One region of the Mesobacillus stamsii genome, then DNA from elsewhere that is predicted to be linked to it. Evidence: riboswitches for the same ligand, from Rfam matches in the RefSeq annotation. Region 1 holds a riboswitch; the other holds the start of a gene.
What was found. Region 1 has a riboswitch for lysine ahead of J2S25_RS05400 (aspartate kinase). Riboswitches for the same ligand answer to the same signal wherever they lie in the genome.
Positions count from the first base shown of each region.

Region 2: linked by a shared signal. The riboswitch ahead of J2S25_RS05135 (transporter substrate-binding domain-containing protein) and the one ahead of J2S25_RS05400 (aspartate kinase) in region 1 are both predicted to bind lysine.

Region 1 covers NZ_JAUSUN010000005.1:19,724-27,741, forward strand. The annotation lists gene J2S25_RS05390 (succinate dehydrogenase cytochrome b558 subunit) at 1-447, opposite strand, end outside; gene J2S25_RS05395 (YslB family protein) at 889-1,341, shown strand; gene J2S25_RS05400 (aspartate kinase) at 1,528-2,760, opposite strand; lysine riboswitch at 2,908-3,084, opposite strand; gene uvrC (excinuclease ABC subunit UvrC) at 3,154-4,926, opposite strand; gene J2S25_RS05410 (hypothetical protein) at 4,942-6,402, opposite strand; gene J2S25_RS05415 (FTR1 family iron permease) at 6,485-7,405, opposite strand; gene J2S25_RS05420 (hypothetical protein) at 7,441-8,018, opposite strand, start outside.
Region 2 covers NZ_JAUSUN010000004.1:212,744-220,761, reverse strand. The annotation lists gene J2S25_RS05165 (NAD-dependent epimerase/dehydratase family protein) at 1-662, opposite strand, end outside; gene J2S25_RS05160 (UDP-glucose dehydrogenase family protein) at 662-1,939, opposite strand; gene J2S25_RS05155 (CotH kinase family protein) at 2,065-3,147, opposite strand; gene J2S25_RS05150 (hypothetical protein) at 3,303-3,641, shown strand; gene J2S25_RS05145 (amino acid ABC transporter ATP-binding protein) at 3,736-4,479, opposite strand; gene J2S25_RS05140 (amino acid ABC transporter permease) at 4,496-5,233, opposite strand; gene J2S25_RS05135 (transporter substrate-binding domain-containing protein) at 5,294-6,130, opposite strand; lysine riboswitch at 6,240-6,421, opposite strand; gene J2S25_RS05130 (dicarboxylate/amino acid:cation symporter) at 6,588-7,838, opposite strand.

The DNA of each region.
Region 1 (8,018 bases):
GACACCAATTAAATAGAACCAAAGCATGAAGGGACTGGACAGAATCGCCTCCATCATCTGGAAGTTGACTGCTGCACCGAACGCTGCGGCAATACGCGTTTCCCATACATGCCAAGCTACGAAAATCAATGTAATAACTCCAGAAACACGCTGAAGCATGAACATCCAGTTTCTGAAATAACCATATTGGCCTATATTGTTCTTAGCGGTAAAAGCAATATAAAGACCGTAGATTGCATGAAATAATAATGGTAAGAAGATAATGAATATTTCTAGAAAATACCTGAAAGGCAACAACTCCATGAAATGTGCTGCACTGTTAAATGATTCCTCTCCCCTAGTTGCAAAGTTGTTGACTACAAGATGCTGTGTGAGGAAAAGACCGACCGGAATAACACCCAGCAATGAATGCAGCCTCCGCCAATAAAACTCTTGTCTACCCGCCATATGTATACCCCCCTTGAATTTTGCCTTGATGTTTTGGCCTGCTCTCCCCATCCCTATGAAACTAACAGATTGATGTCGCCAAACATCAAATATAAGCATTTTTTACAATTATGTGACATGTTCATTTTACTCCCATCATATTAGAGCGTCAAGAAAACGTATACATAAAAATGCTTATTTAAGTAAAATTTTAAAAATATATTAATATTATAAAAATGTCCTTTTCTTATTTATTCCAATGCATGAAAGGTTATATTAAAATAGCACTATCGCCCTTTGAAACCAAAGAGGAAAAAATTTTTTTGGATTTTCAAGATAGTGTATCGGTTCAGTGTGGAATTAACATACAAGAAACCATTTTTTACGAAATGAAATTTTCGTCAACTCCGGTTATTTTTTCGGTAAATTGTTTATAATAGAATAATAGAAAGAGGGGAGAACATGAGCGAAACTACAACTCCTGGGCAGAAAAAGGAACGCAGTCCACTTGCTGTTTCAGCATTTGGATACGATTTGGTCAGGGAAGATCTATTGAATGAGTTGCTCGGCAAAGACAAACCCGAAATCCTTTACTGGGCCGGAAAGCGGCTCGCTAGGAAATATCCATTAACAAGCATGGAGGAGACGGTCCAATTTTTCCAGGACGCCAGCTGGGGCCTCCTAACCGTCAAAGAAGAATCTAAAAGAGAAATGCTGTTGGAACTCAGCAGCGAACTGATTTCCTCGAGACTGAATCAAAACCAAAATTCCACTTTCCAGCTCGAAGCCGGCTTCATCGCCCAACAAATAGAATATCAAAAAAAGGTGACAGCCGAAGCCTTCGAGCACCCGAATAAGAAATCATTCAAAGTTCAGTTTACAATCAAGTGGGATAAGACTGATATTATTGAATAAATAGGAGAGGGCACAGCGAAACCGATGCTGTGCCTTCCCTTTTCATGTGGCCATAAATTCTTAGGTTTTCCTCTTATCGCACATTATCCCTTCTAAAGTGACCATAAACTTTTACTTTTCCATTTACGGTCGCATAACAGCATATAAAAAAGCTTTCCTATGTCCCGGAAAGCTTCAATAGATTATTTAGTTCGTCTTAACTGTTCCTGAAAACAGCTCGAATGCTTCATGCAGTGATTCAACGGCATTTACCATCTGTTTTTCAGGGACAACGGTGGAAACTTTGATTTCTGATGTGCTGACCATTTTCACCTGAATGCCGTTTTCTTCAAGGACTTCAAACATCTTCGCGGCCACTCCTGGATTGGAGACCATTCCCGACCCTACGATCGATACCTTTGCAAGGCCTGTTTCCGATTCGATTGATTGGTAATTCAATGATTTTTTATTGCTCTCCAATACGTCAAGTGTTTCTGGAAGATTAGTGCTCTTGATGGAGAAAGAAATATTGGCCGCGCCAGCCTCTGTACGGCTCTGAACAATGATGTCTACGTTGATGTGGTTTTGGGCGAGTGTTGAAAAAATCGTAGATAGCCCTTTTAAGGAAGTGCTAACCCCAAGTACGGATACTCTTGTGATCTGGTCTTCAAATGCTACTCCGCGTACAATTAGATTTTGCTCCATTTCATTTTCCTCCTCGATAATCGTGCCGCTTTCTTTTTCCATGCTGGATCTTACTTCCAGCCGCAGTCCGTAATTTTTAGCGAATTCGACTGCACGTGGATGAAGCACCCCTGCTCCTAAGTTCGCAAGCTCAAGCATTTCATCATAAGAAACGTTCAGTAACTTTCTAGCGCTTTTCACTATTCTTGGATCTGTGGTGAATACCCCAGTCACGTCTGTATAAATATCGCATTTATCTGCCTTCAAAGCAGCTGCTAGTGCGACGGCAGTTGTATCTGAGCCACCGCGTCCAAGTGTAGTGATATCCCCATCAGCTGTTACACCCTGGAATCCAGCAACAATGACTACCTTTCCAGCTGACAACTCTTTCGAAATTCTGTCTGTTTCGATGTCAATTATCCGAGCGTTTCCATGGATGGCTTCGGTCTTAACACCCGCTTGCCAACCCGTAAAAGAAATGGCCTCAATGCCGTTCTGTGCAAGCGCCATCGCATAAAGCGCAATGGTGATTTGCTCGCCAGTCGTCAAAAGCATATCCATTTCCCTCTTGGATGGTGCCTCGGAAATCTCGTTCGCCATGTCGACAAGATGGTCGGTCGTCTTGCCCATTGCCGAAACCACTACCACGACTTGATTGCCATTCTTCCATTCTTCTGCTGTTCGTGAGGCAGCATTCCTGATCTTCTCCACACTGCCAACCGATGTACCACCAAATTTTTGAACAATTAATCCCATAAGTTTCCCCTGCCTCTTCCTCTTTATTTTGCCTTGTAAGAACTCCATGGTTTCTCCGCATATGTATATCCCTTAAAAAAGTGCGGAAAAACAAAAAAAGCAATGGAAGTGGCTCCCATTGCTTGATAAACGTGTATATACGCTGCAACATGAGATAGCACTCCAAGATGGCAATCTTGACAATCCTGCGTTTATTCAACGAAGGACCAGCAGGAAAATCGATAGGCATCTCCCCACTTCGGCAAGCATCCCCTTTCAAAGCCTTCCTCGAATCCGATCATTCTCCGGACTTTTACTTTTGAAACTTGCACCTCTATCTACACTTTATTACTCTAAAGTGATAGCAATATGAAATTTTTATCATTATAGCATACAACAAACGAGATTGCTACCTTAATCCTGCAATTTCTGGTATAGTTCCCGTGCGATATTCGCCGGCAATCCAGCTGTACTTAAGTCTTCCACCGTAGCTTCGCGCATTTTCTTCACTGAACCAAAGTGCTTCAAAAGTGCTTTCTTGCGTTTCTCTCCAATGCCGTCAATATTATCAAGGATGGACTGGAAAGCACTCTTCCCCCTCAGCTGGCGATGGAAGGTAATAGCAAAACGGTGCACCTCATCCTGAATCCTTTGCAGCAAGTAAAATTCCTGGCTGTTCCGCGGCAATTCGATTACTTGCAACGGGTTGCCATAAAGCAGCTGGGAAGTCCGGTGTTTATCATCCTTGGCCAGACCGGCAATCGGGATATCAAGACCTAACTCATTCTCAAGGACATCCCGGGCGGAATCGATCTGTCCTTTCCCGCCATCAATAAGGATCAAATCAGGCAGAGGCAATCCCTCTCTCAACACTCGAGTATACCGGCGGCGAACGACTTCCCTCATCGACTCGTAGTCATCTGGCCCTTTCACTGATTTGATTTTATATTTCCGATATTCCCTTTTCTCAGGCTTCCCATCGATAAATACGATCATCGCTGAAACTGGGTCGGTCCCCTGGATATTGGAGTTATCAAATGATTCGATCCGATACGGTGTATAAATCCCCATTTGTTTGCCAAGGTTCTCGACTGCGTTGATCGTTCTTTCTTCATTGCGCTCGATCAGCGAAAACTTTTCCTGCAGGGCTATCTTTGCATTTTTTGAAGCCAAATGGACTAGCTCCTTTTTTTTGCCGCGCTGGGGCTTGAGGACTTTTACGCCTAGCAAACCTTCAGCCAGCTCGAGATCGACGCTTTCTGGCACCAAAATTTCCTTTGGCTTGAAATGTTCATTTTTCGCATAAAACTGTCCGAGATAGGTGAGAATGTCCTCTTCAGGTTCGTTGTAGATCGGGAACATCGAAACTTCCCGTTCTATTAATTTTCCCTGGCGGATAAAAAAAACCTGAACACACATCCAGCCTTTATCGACAGCATAACCAAACACATCCCGGTCGGTAAAGTCTGTCGTTGTCATCTTTTGCTTTTCCATTGTTGCTTCAATATGAGCAATCCTGTCGCGAAACTCCTTTGCCCTCTCAAAGTCAAGTTCTTCTGCAGCTGCAGCCATCTTTTCTGTCAAATCAAGTTTAACTTGCTTGTAACCGCCATTCAAAAATTTCGTGATATCATCCGTAATTTGTTTGTACTCTTCTTTGCTGATATCCTTGACGCATGGTGCCAGACACTGGCCCAAATGGTAATAGAGACAGACGCGGTCCGGCAGCGTCGAGCACTTCCTGAGCGGGTATATTCTATCGAGCAGTCTCTTCGTCTCATTGGCTGCCTGGACATTCGGATATGGCCCAAAATATTTGCCGCTGTCTTTCTTAACTTTGCGGGTAATGATCAGCTTTGGATGCCGCTCTGCCGTCAGCTTGATGAAAGGGTAGCTCTTATCATCTTTCAGCATGACATTGTATTTTGGGTCATGTTTTTTGATCAGATTGATTTCTAGCAGCAATGCTTCCATATCGGAAGAGGTGACAATATACTCAAAGTCCTCGATTTCATTGACAAGTCTTAGCGTCTTACCATCATGCGATCCGGTAAAATACGAGCGCACTCTGTTTTTCAAAATCTTGGCTTTCCCCACATAAATGATGGTTCCCTGCCTGTCCTTCATTAAATAACATCCTGGCTGTGCAGGGAGAAAAGCAAGCTTATTCTTGATTTGCTCATTCATGCCATTCACCTCCTGTTACGGTGTCCATTTATATAAAACAATCTCATGATAGACTGGGTCGAAAATTTCGTTGGACGAAAACGTTTTTACTGCTTCAAGCCTTCCGCCGAGATCGACACCCTGAGCGCGAAACCCTTCTAGCACACTGTTTGTTACATAAATCGTTTTTCCTTCATATACTTGCTGGTCATGAAGAAAAACCTCATAGGTGTAAACTCGTTTATGAGGATAAGTCATTCCGAGGAACTGCATCACCCTTGTTTCCTCCCATGTATACACGACAAAACCATCAGGCTGCTCCTGAAGATAATTTGCCAGCTGATACACAGCAGGGAATGATTCAGCTTGTTTTTGCACATAGCTAGTTGAAACAATTGCCTGGGCAATGATTAAGCCAATAGCTAAATAGCGTGGACTTTTCCCGGCTCTTTTTCGTAAAAAAAAGAGCGAGCCCAAAAAAACAATCAGCAGTGCCAAAGGCAGTATATGCCTCGGCTTGTCGATATTCTGGGCAAAAAACGCCCAGCCTCCATAAGCAAGCAACAGCAATAGACTCAATTGGACAGTGGTCTCCTTCCAAACCCCGCTTTTGCGAGCCGGCAAGAAAATCATGCTGCCCATAACTATATATAATACCATCAAAATAGTTGTTTGCGAAAATATTCCCCACCACAAAATATTGGTGAGCACGAATGCCTTCATCCTTGTCAAAAAGGAAAGGTCATTCGACGCTGAGGTGCCTCCCCACTCCTTAAAATGACCGCCGGTGAATCCGAAAGCCAACTCAAGAAAAGACACGAAGCTTCCCTCCGTTAGGATCAGTCCGCCAACCCAAATCAGCTGAAACAGGACGGCGATAACGACAAACTTTATCACACTTTGCAAGGGAAGCTCCTGCGCTTTCCATTTTTTGTATAACAAATAGACGATGCCGATCCCCATCGGAAGATAACTCAACCTGATCCCTAGTAGCACACTGAATAAAAATAGCGGGAGGAGCAGCCATTTTCCTGAAGATTTTGATTCCGCTGCCACTATGCTCCAGAAGAACCACCAGAATCCGGCGAGTGCTGCACCTTCTGACATCGGCTGATTGACGATGATCAGCGGATAGCTCGCTGTATAAAGGAGGGCTGAGACCAGATAGGCACTTTCCTTTGAGACTACTCTTGATGCAAGCATATACACAGGTACAAGTGAACTCGCATAAGCGAGTACATTCACTGCTACTAATGCCTGTCCTGGATCCTGCAGCCATTTATTCATCAGCAAGCCTGCTAAAATAAAGTAAGGATAGCCTGGAAAATGAGGCTGCATTGCTCTTAAATCGTAACGGTCCAGCGCAAGGACAAAATCAACCTGATCCCAGGAAGAGACGAAGGAATTCAGATGGCTGAACTGATTTAAGAAAACATAAAGGATAGCAAGGGAACTGAACCCGATCCACATCGCTTTGTGAAATTTCATGAAATTCATGTTCAAACACCAACTTTGATTTTACGTATGAAAAAAGTACAAGGAATATCCCTGTACTTTTTTGGGGAGAGAAGATTTACGCTTATGGATTCAGTGCATTGACCTGCTTTGCTTCTGACGGTTTTTCAGCTGTTTGCTGTTTTTTGGAGCTGCGTGATGTTGTCAGCAGCAAAATGGCCGAAAAGTAGCCAATATACGCAATGACTTCCTCAATGGATGGCATCGATGAGTATCCAAACAATGCCTTCAGGAAGATTCCGACATCACCAGAGATAAGTGGTGCTACTCCATTGTCCCTGAGGTAATGTGCGTAATCAATCGGATGTTCTGGCAATAGCCAAGTAAGATCGTAAACATGATACATAACGCTTCCAATTAAGTTAATGTCCTGCATCATGGAAATTGCCTGTACAAGCAAACCGGCAGAAATCAAGATGATGAATGCTCCTGTAATCTGGAAAAATGTCTTTAGCTTCACTTTCATTGTACCTTTGAAGAACATATAAGAAACGACTACAGCGATCAGTATTCCGGTAATTGCTCCCCATCCCTGCATCGCTGCACCAATGTTTCCGCCGGTGATCGCAGCAAAGAAGAAAACCGTCTCGACTCCTTCACGCAAGACAACGAGGAAGGAGTGAATAACCATGCCGACAATATTTCCAGTCGAAATGAATTTATTCATTTTCCCTTCCATATTGCCTTTCAGATTCTTGCTGTGACTCGCCATCCAAAACACCATCTGCGTCAGAAGGAGCGTGGAAACAAGCATAATTCCAATTTTTAGGTATATTTCACTGCCCATTGCGGCGAATCCTGTAAACACAACCTGGAACAGAATCGCAACCCCAATACTAGCAAGAACTGCAAGGCCTGCACCGAGCCATACATATTTCGTATATTTGGAATGATCCATCCTTTTTAAGTAGGTGGTGATAATCCCGATAATTAACAATGCTTCCAATACTTCACGAAACGTAATCAATAGCGCTTGAACTTCCATTGCCGCTTCTCCCCTCTCCAAGGTGTCATTAAAATTTATGATTTTCTTCTGTTAATGCCGATGGCCACTGCCGCTGCTATTATTACCAGGATAATTACAATTGGTATCCAGTTGCGAAAATTCGATAAATCCGTCCAATCCTTTTTTCCATTTCCTGCTTGGTCAGTTGCACTCTCAGTAAAGTGCCCAACTTCAAGGCTGGCAAGATTGAATTGCTTTTGCAGGGAATCGAGGATTGCCTCTTTTTTTGCTTGAAAAGTTTTGATGTTAGATGGTTTTTTCCCGACTCCAAAAAGTCCGGGATTCCCTAGTGCTTCCAGTGCAGCATCAAAATCAGCTTTGATTTGCTGATCCACTTCAGCATTTTGTGCTTCTATTTTTGGCGATAAAGTTTGATAGGTAGCGAATCCTTTTGCAAGCAGTTTTTTCGAGTTGTCATATTCGTCAAAATTCTGTTCGATGCTTTCAAGCCTTCTCGCTATATTTAATACGAGCAGTTTTTCCATATTCTCGATGACAGCTTCTTTGTTTTCGTCATTCAAGCTTTTGATAATGATTTCTCCAGGCTCGGTCCCCATATGCATGTCGATTTCTTCCTTTACTGTTTCAAACA
Region 2 (8,018 bases), on a different contig from region 1:
CAATCCCCAATATACGTAAAATCACGCGTTTGTTTGCCATCACCGTATATAGGGATGGGCTTATTCTTTAACATGTATTCAATGAACCGATGAAAAGCCATATCTGGCCGCTGTCTAGGTCCATAAACAGTAAAATACCGAAGGATCGTGATTGGAATGCCGTCGTTTTCACTGTAGACATTACATAAGTATTCTCCCGTTAGCTTTGTTACTCCATAAGGCGAAAGAGGAGAAAGAAAACTATTTTCCGAAACCATCCCTCTCTTTTCTCCATAGACGGAAGAAGTAGAAGCATAGACTAGCTTCTTTATAGAAACATCCTTACAAGCTTCCAACAGCCGTTGGGTGACGAGAATATTAGATTCTGCATACAATGGAAAATTATTACCCCAACTAGAGCGCACTCCTGGCATTCCGGCCAAATGACAAATCACATCATCTTTCGACATTACTTTTCCCCAGTCAATTTCCAATAAATTTTTATCAAGAAACGTAAAACGAGGATGATGCAGCAAATTTTTAAGATTTCTTCGTTTTACTTGTTTTAGAGCAGGGTCGATAAAACCGTCGATGCCGATCACCATATTCTGCTCATCCTTTAATAGCCTCTCACATAAATGGGATCCAATGAATCCAGCTGCTCCTGTAACGATAATCCTCATTATCTGGCCACCCCAATATAATGAAATTGATAACCGGCTACGTGATTTCGGTCAATAATATTCCGTCCATCCACTAAAATATTTCCCTTCATGAAGTCCTTTACCTTCTTCCAATCTACGCTTTTAAACTGGCTCCACTCGGTAGCGATGATTAAGGCGTCTGACTCTTTGACCGCTTCATACATATCTTCGTATACAGTAATCGCAGGATCGGATAACTGGACAATAGGATCAAATGCGTGAATCTCAGCCCCTTTTTCGAGTAATTTTTTGATTAATAGCAATGATCTTGATTCCCGAGTATCATCCGTTTCAGGCTTAAAAGCTAACCCCCAAACAGAAATCTTCTTCCCGTTGAGGTTCGTCAATTCATTCGTTAATTTTTCAAGGTACAAATTAATTTGAGAATCGTTTACATTTTGAACCGCCATTACTATTTCGGGAATAATGTCCTTTTGTTTCGCGGCATATTCTAAAGCACGGACATCTTTTGGAAAACAAGATCCACCGTATCCTAACCCTGCATGGAGGAAATAGGGACCAATTCTTTTATCTCTTCCTAATGCACTTGCAATATGGGAAATTTCCACATCATAGGCATCACAAATACGGGCCATTTCGTTCATAAACGATATCTTTGTTGCTAAAAAAGCGTTCGAGGCATATTTAATCATTTCAGCTCCCGTTAAAGAAGTAATAATATAAGGCGCATGTATTTTCGTATACAATTTTTTTATTGTTTCAATTGGCTTTTGCCTCTTTACCCCGACGACGATTTTGTCAGGATTCAACATATCAGCCAAAGCATTTCCTTCTCTTAGAAACTCTGGATTCGATACAATATCAAACATATTAGAGTCGATTCCTTTTTCCATTAAGGTTTGATGGATCCATTCATTTGTTCCTGGTATTACAGTACTTTTCGTGATAATTGTTTTATGAGAGTGAATCGACTGTCCGATTGAATCAATGACATCGTTAATCGCAGTCAGATTTTGGCTTCCGTCTTCATTAGCAGGAGTGCCTACAGTGATATAAATGATTGGACATTCTTTAATCCCATAATGAATATCTGATAAAAAATGCAACCTGCCTCTCTTTTTATTTCGATCGATTAGTGCCGATAAACCTGGTTCGTAAATGGGAACTTTCCCCTCGTTTAACTTCTCTATTTTTGTTTTGTCGTTATCAACACAATAAACATCGTGACCCAAGTCCGATAAAACGGTACCTGTAGTTAATCCCACATATCCTGTACCAATGACACAAATTTTCATCCTTATCATCCTCTTGCCCTACATTCATTTCTTACTATCTTATTTACATTAGTACGAAACGTGAAGGTTGAATAAGGATGAAAGCAGAAAAAGTGTGAGAACATGGGGAACCTCCATCTTCATCTTTATATTAGTTCATCAAGATGGTCCCTAAGATAATGATTGCGGTTTAAGATAAACTGCAAAATGAATTCTGGTTCTCTCTCAAATAATTCAATGTCAGTCATTTTGTATGGATCGAATGCTATATGGGGTCGTAACTTGTTATAAAGATTTGTAATCATTGGTTCTATTTTTTTGACTGTGAAATACTCCTCTACTATTTCTTCGAGCAGAAGTCGGTATTGAATACGGAATTCCTTCACATCAAGAATCCTTGCAGTTAGCGTATTAAATCCTTCTATAGGAACTTGATTGTATTTCATTGCTTTCCCATTCCAATTTCTACCGAATGTTGCATCGTAATCCCAAGGGATGTTTTCGTACAATCCAGTTTGACCATGTCGATAAAGTGCATAATTTTGAATGAATCCATCATAGTTCTGTGTACAAACTGCCCCACAAAGCCAAGTCAAATATTTTTTCACATCCAGGTATTCCCAAATTTCTTCGCCAAAATCATTTCTCGGGATGGAGTTAATTTTTATTATCAGCCTTTCTAAATCTAAGTCATCCTCTTCCTTTCCTAATTTTCGAACATACCCTGAGGTTAGTGATTCTTTTGGCTCTCCTTTTGTGGTTAATAATGAAAAATTACTTTGTCGATTTGATGCATAATAAATGGGGCCGTATGGCAGATGTCTCTTTTGCAGAAATACATCATCGACAGATTCAAGCTGTAAGTAGATTCCAGCAGGCTCTCCATTCAACTCGATTAAAACATGGTTGCAGTTAGGGGAAATGCTCCCAATCATCTTGAAAAAATCAAAAGATAACTTATTGCGAATGAAAGATGGATCACAAAATTCTGCGTTAAGATGCATTTCACGAGCTTCAAATTCTTCATTATATATCCCAAAGTTAATTTTATAAGATTTTTTCTGGAACTTCCGTGTGTGATTTCCACGATAAGTAATACCTGCATCATGAGAAAGGTTATTGGCAACTAATTGGCAAGAAATAGGCTCTTCATGCCAAATATTCCTTTCTAAAAATGTCAGGTGCTCACGATCCATAATAATATTCAGTTTAGGTATCTCATCATGCATCTGAAATCATAGCCTCCCTTGCTTTTATCCTATGAAAAAAAGGGCGTACATGATAATGAATTCCATGTAAGTTTAGTACCAATAAATAAAGAACCACATAAAATACACTACCTTAACTATTAAGGACATTTATTGAAAAGGTGGTATTTACTTTTATGGGAAAAGAAGAAATGTCAAGGCTTCTTAGAGGAGCAAGAGATTCAGGTCTTGATCGGTTCCTGATGAGAAACCCAGGATCGACTAGAACTCCTGAAGCTGAAGCTGAAGCTGGTTCTGGCTCAGGTTCTGGTTCTTGTTCTAGCTCCGGATCTGGTTCTGGTTCTGGATCCGGTTCAGGTTCCGGATCTGGTTCTGGCTCCGGTTCCGGATCTGGTTCCGGATCTGGTTCCGGATCTGGATCTGGATCCGGTTCAGGTTCCGGATCTGGTTCTGGCTCTTGTTCTGGTTCTGGTTCCGGATCTGGTTCTGGTTCTGGTTCTGGTTCTGGTTTATAAAGCAATTTTTAGGGGTAGATAATCTTCAATAGAACAAAAACAGGAAACCTTTAACGGGTTTCCTGTTTCACTTAAGTTAATCGCTAGTTTACATTTAATAGACCACTTTAAAAGTACGTTTCAAGAATTCTCTCGTTCTATCTTGCTGTGGATTATTGAAGATTTGTTCGGGACTTCCTTCCTCTGCAATAATCCCTTTGTCCATAAAAACGACACGATCTGATACTTCCTTCGCGAATTCCATCTCATGCGTTACAATCAGCATCGTAAGGCCGGACACCGCAAGTTCCTTCATTACTTTAAGGACTTCGCCAACCATTTCTGGGTCCAGTGCCGAAGTTGGTTCGTCAAACAGCAGGACGTCCGGTTCCATAGATAGCGCCCTGGCAATTGCTACCCGTTGTTTTTGGCCGCCTGATAACTGCTTTGGCTTGGCATTAATATACTGATCCATGCCAACAATCTTCAAGTATTTCATTGCTACCTTTTCGGCTTCTTCCTTTGAACGGCCTAATACTTTGATTTGGCCAACTGTACAATTTTTCAAGACATTGTGATTCGTAAATAAATTAAATTGCTGGAATACCATTCCTAAATGTCTGCGATAGGTTGGAATATCATGCTTATCATCTAGAATATTCTCTCCGTTATAGATAATTTCTCCACCGCTTGGTTTTTCCAATAGATTAATGCAGCGAAGAAGAGTTGATTTTCCAGATCCCGAGGAGCCAATGATCGTCATGACTTCTCCTTTATTGACTGAGAAGCTGATGTCTTTGAGAACTTCATGAGTGCCAAAGGATTTGTTAAGATGCTGTATATCAATTACTGTTTCCACACTCTCTCCTCCTTCATTACTTCGCTGGTTGCATTTCTTCGCCACGAACCATTGTATAGTTATCTGGTCCTTCTAGTCTTCTTTCAAAGTAAAGTAAAATTCGTGTTACAGCGAAGGTCATGACAAAATAGATCACACATGCAACAAAAAATGATTCGAAATATCTGAAGTTGTTACCTGCGACTGATTTTGTTAAGAAATACAATTCTGAAACGGAGATTACATTTAGAACGGAAGTGTCTTTAATATTGATTACAAACTGGTTGCCAGTTGCCGGCAGGATATTGCGAACCACCTGCGGAAGGACAACATTCATCATCGTTTGAAGATGATTCATACCTATTGCCTGCGCAGCTTCAAACTGTCCTTTATCAACAGATACAATTCCACCGCGAACAATTTCTGCCATGTAAGCCCCTGTATTAATGGAAACAACAATAAGAGCGGCAGCCATTACCTCTATATTCACACCGAATGCTAACGCAGACCCATAATATATGACCATAGCCTGAACAATCATCGGGGTACCCCGAAAAAACTCAATATATACCGACAGTAAAAAGTTCACGAAAAGGAGAAACCATTTTTTCACTCCGTGCTCCGGAGCGGGGATTGTACGGATTACCCCTGCGATTAAACCAATAATAGCCCCCACAACTGTACCGATCAAGGAAATATAAAGGGTAACTCCGGCTCCGCGAAGGAACATTTGCCAGTTTTCTGAAACGATCTTAACGATCCACTCTAAACTCATTTCCCTTCTCCTTTCACCATAAAACCGACTGTATAGTAGTACAGCCGGTTTTATGGAATGTTATTCTGCTGCAGGTTGATTCTTAATAGCAGCATCCATTATTTTTGTACGCTCATCCTCTGAGATGCCTTTTAAAATTTCGTTGATTTTGTCCGTTAACTCACTGCCTTTTTGAAGTCCAACAGCAATAGCAGTATCATCTTCTGAAGTTTTGAATCCATCTTCAAATTCCACCATCGCAAAGTTTTCGTTTGCAGCGGCAGCGCTGACAGCCTCCGGACGCTCCGAAACGTAGCCATCGATGATTCCAGATTCAAGCGCAACCCTCATTGCCGGGAAGTTGTCCATCGCTGTCTCTTTGGACACTCCTTCCATTTGGTCGATTACGGAATAATGGAAGGTATTTAATTGAGCAGTAACTTTAGCACCTTTAAAATCCTGGATGGAAGCCGCATCTTCGTATTTTCCACCTTTTTTAACAACCATTACTAGATTCGATTTATAGTAGTTGTCCGAAAAATCAATTGTCTCTTTACGCTCTGCTGTTGGGGACATCCCTGCGATAATTGCGTCAATCTTGCCTGAAGTCAATGATGGAACTAGTCCGTCCCATTCCGTTTTAACGACAACTAATTCTTTTCCTAAACCATCAGCGATTTTCTTTGCGATTTCGACATCATACCCGCCTGCATACTCAGAAGTTCCTGATATCTTCACTCCGCCATTTGAATCATCCTTCTGAGTCCAGTTGAATGGAGCATAACCAGCTTCAAGGCCTATCTTAAATGTATTGTCGTCAGATGAGCCTGATGCAGAATCGTTACCAGCACCACACCCTGCAAGTAAAATCATTGCTGAAAGCAGCAATGCTAAAAATAATGACCCCTTTTTTCTCATGTTCGTTCCTCCTTGGTTTAGTTAGAGCGTTTTACACACAACAAAAAGCGACCTGAGATAAACTCAGGTCGCATTATTGACAGATGCCCTAAAGTCCTCTCTTTTCCCAAAACGAGATAGCACAACTCAATAAACTGGGGAGTCCATTGAGACAGTCCTGCAGTTCTTAACTGCAGACCCAGCAAACAACAATGAGAATATTGCCCGCTTCGGCGACATTTCCTTCTCCATGGCATCAAAGCTTCTCAAACTCCGCCAAAGACTGTTAAATATCGCGCCTCTACCTCACTAGCAAAAGTGAGGTTAAATATTTAATTATAGTAACTAGGCTACAACAACCTTTCCGTTCTGTCAATCTAGTTCTTTTTGGAAAATCAAATAATCTATGTAACTTTCATTCAAAAAATGGGTAAAGCAGGCAGCTAAGAGGCTGCCTGCTTGGATAAATGTTCAAGGTTTATGCCGATACCTTGGAATGTACTGCCTCTGTTACGGGTGTGAACTCTCCTTCAGACTTAGAGATCACAACGGTTGCGACACCGTTGCCAATTAAGTTTGTAATAGCTCTGGCCTCTGACATGAAGCGGTCTACTCCGAGGATAAGCGCCATTCCTTCGACTGGTATGGATGGAAATACCGCAAGTGTCGCTGCAAGTGTCACGAAGCCGGAGCCTGTTACGCCTGCCGCCCCTTTTGAGGTAAGCATCAACACTCCTAGGAGGGTTATCTGCTGCCAGATGCTCAAGTCTACCCCATAGGCCTGAGCAATAAATAGTGCCGCCATCGAAAGGTAGATGGATGTTCCATCAAGGTTGAAGGAATAACCAGTTGGAAGCACAAGTCCTACAACGGGCTTGGAACAGCCATATTTCTCGAGTTTTTCCATCATTTTCGGCAAAGCTGCTTCCGATGATGATGTCCCAATGACGAGTAGAATTTCTTCTTTAATATACACAATGAATTTAAAGATATTAAACCCATGAAACTTTGCAATCGCTCCAAGGACAAGAAAAATAAAGATAGCCATTGTCAGGTAGACAGAACCCATCAATTTACCTAGGAAAAAGAGGGAACCAATGCCAAATTCGCCAATTGTATAGGCCATGGCTCCAAAAGCTGCAAGTGGAGAGATCTTCATAATGATATTAACAATTCCGAAGAAGACATCGGCGATTCTTTCAAAAAACTCTAAAATCGGCTTCCCCTTTTTGCCAATATGTGCCAGGGAAGTGCCGAATAGGATAGCAAGTAACAACACTGGCAGAAGTTGGCCTCCGGTAAATGCACCTATGAAACTATCCGGTACGATTGTTAGAATGAAATCCATGAATCCATGGCTAGTTTCCTCTGCTGCCTTTGTATATTGTGATACATCCCCTTCTCCTGCTTTCGCATCAATGCCATTTCCTGCTTTGATGACATTCGCAACGATTATTCCGATTGCGAGGGCAATACTCGAAACAATTTCAAAATAAATTAGCGCCTTTCCCCCAATCTTGCCGACCTTTTTTAAGTCTCCCATTCCTGCAATTCCAATGACAATCGTCAGGAAAATAATTGGAGCAATAACCATTTTAACAAGTTTAATAAAAATGTCTGCAAGCACCTTCAACTGCGAACCGATATCAGGAAAAATAAAACCGATCATAATACCGAGAAAAATACCAATAATCACCTGTGTAGTAAGACTCTTAAAGTTAATCTTCAAGCCAATTCCCTCCCCTTTGAGAAATTTTGAAAACGATTACATTTTCTTGGAATATTAATATATTACAATTTCGTGAACACGGAATCTAGTTTAATAAACTTTAAAAACTGTTTTGTAATTAAAGAAAGAGAAAAAATAAAATAATCAGTTAAGTTTGCTTTCGCCAATTCCATCCTTTCT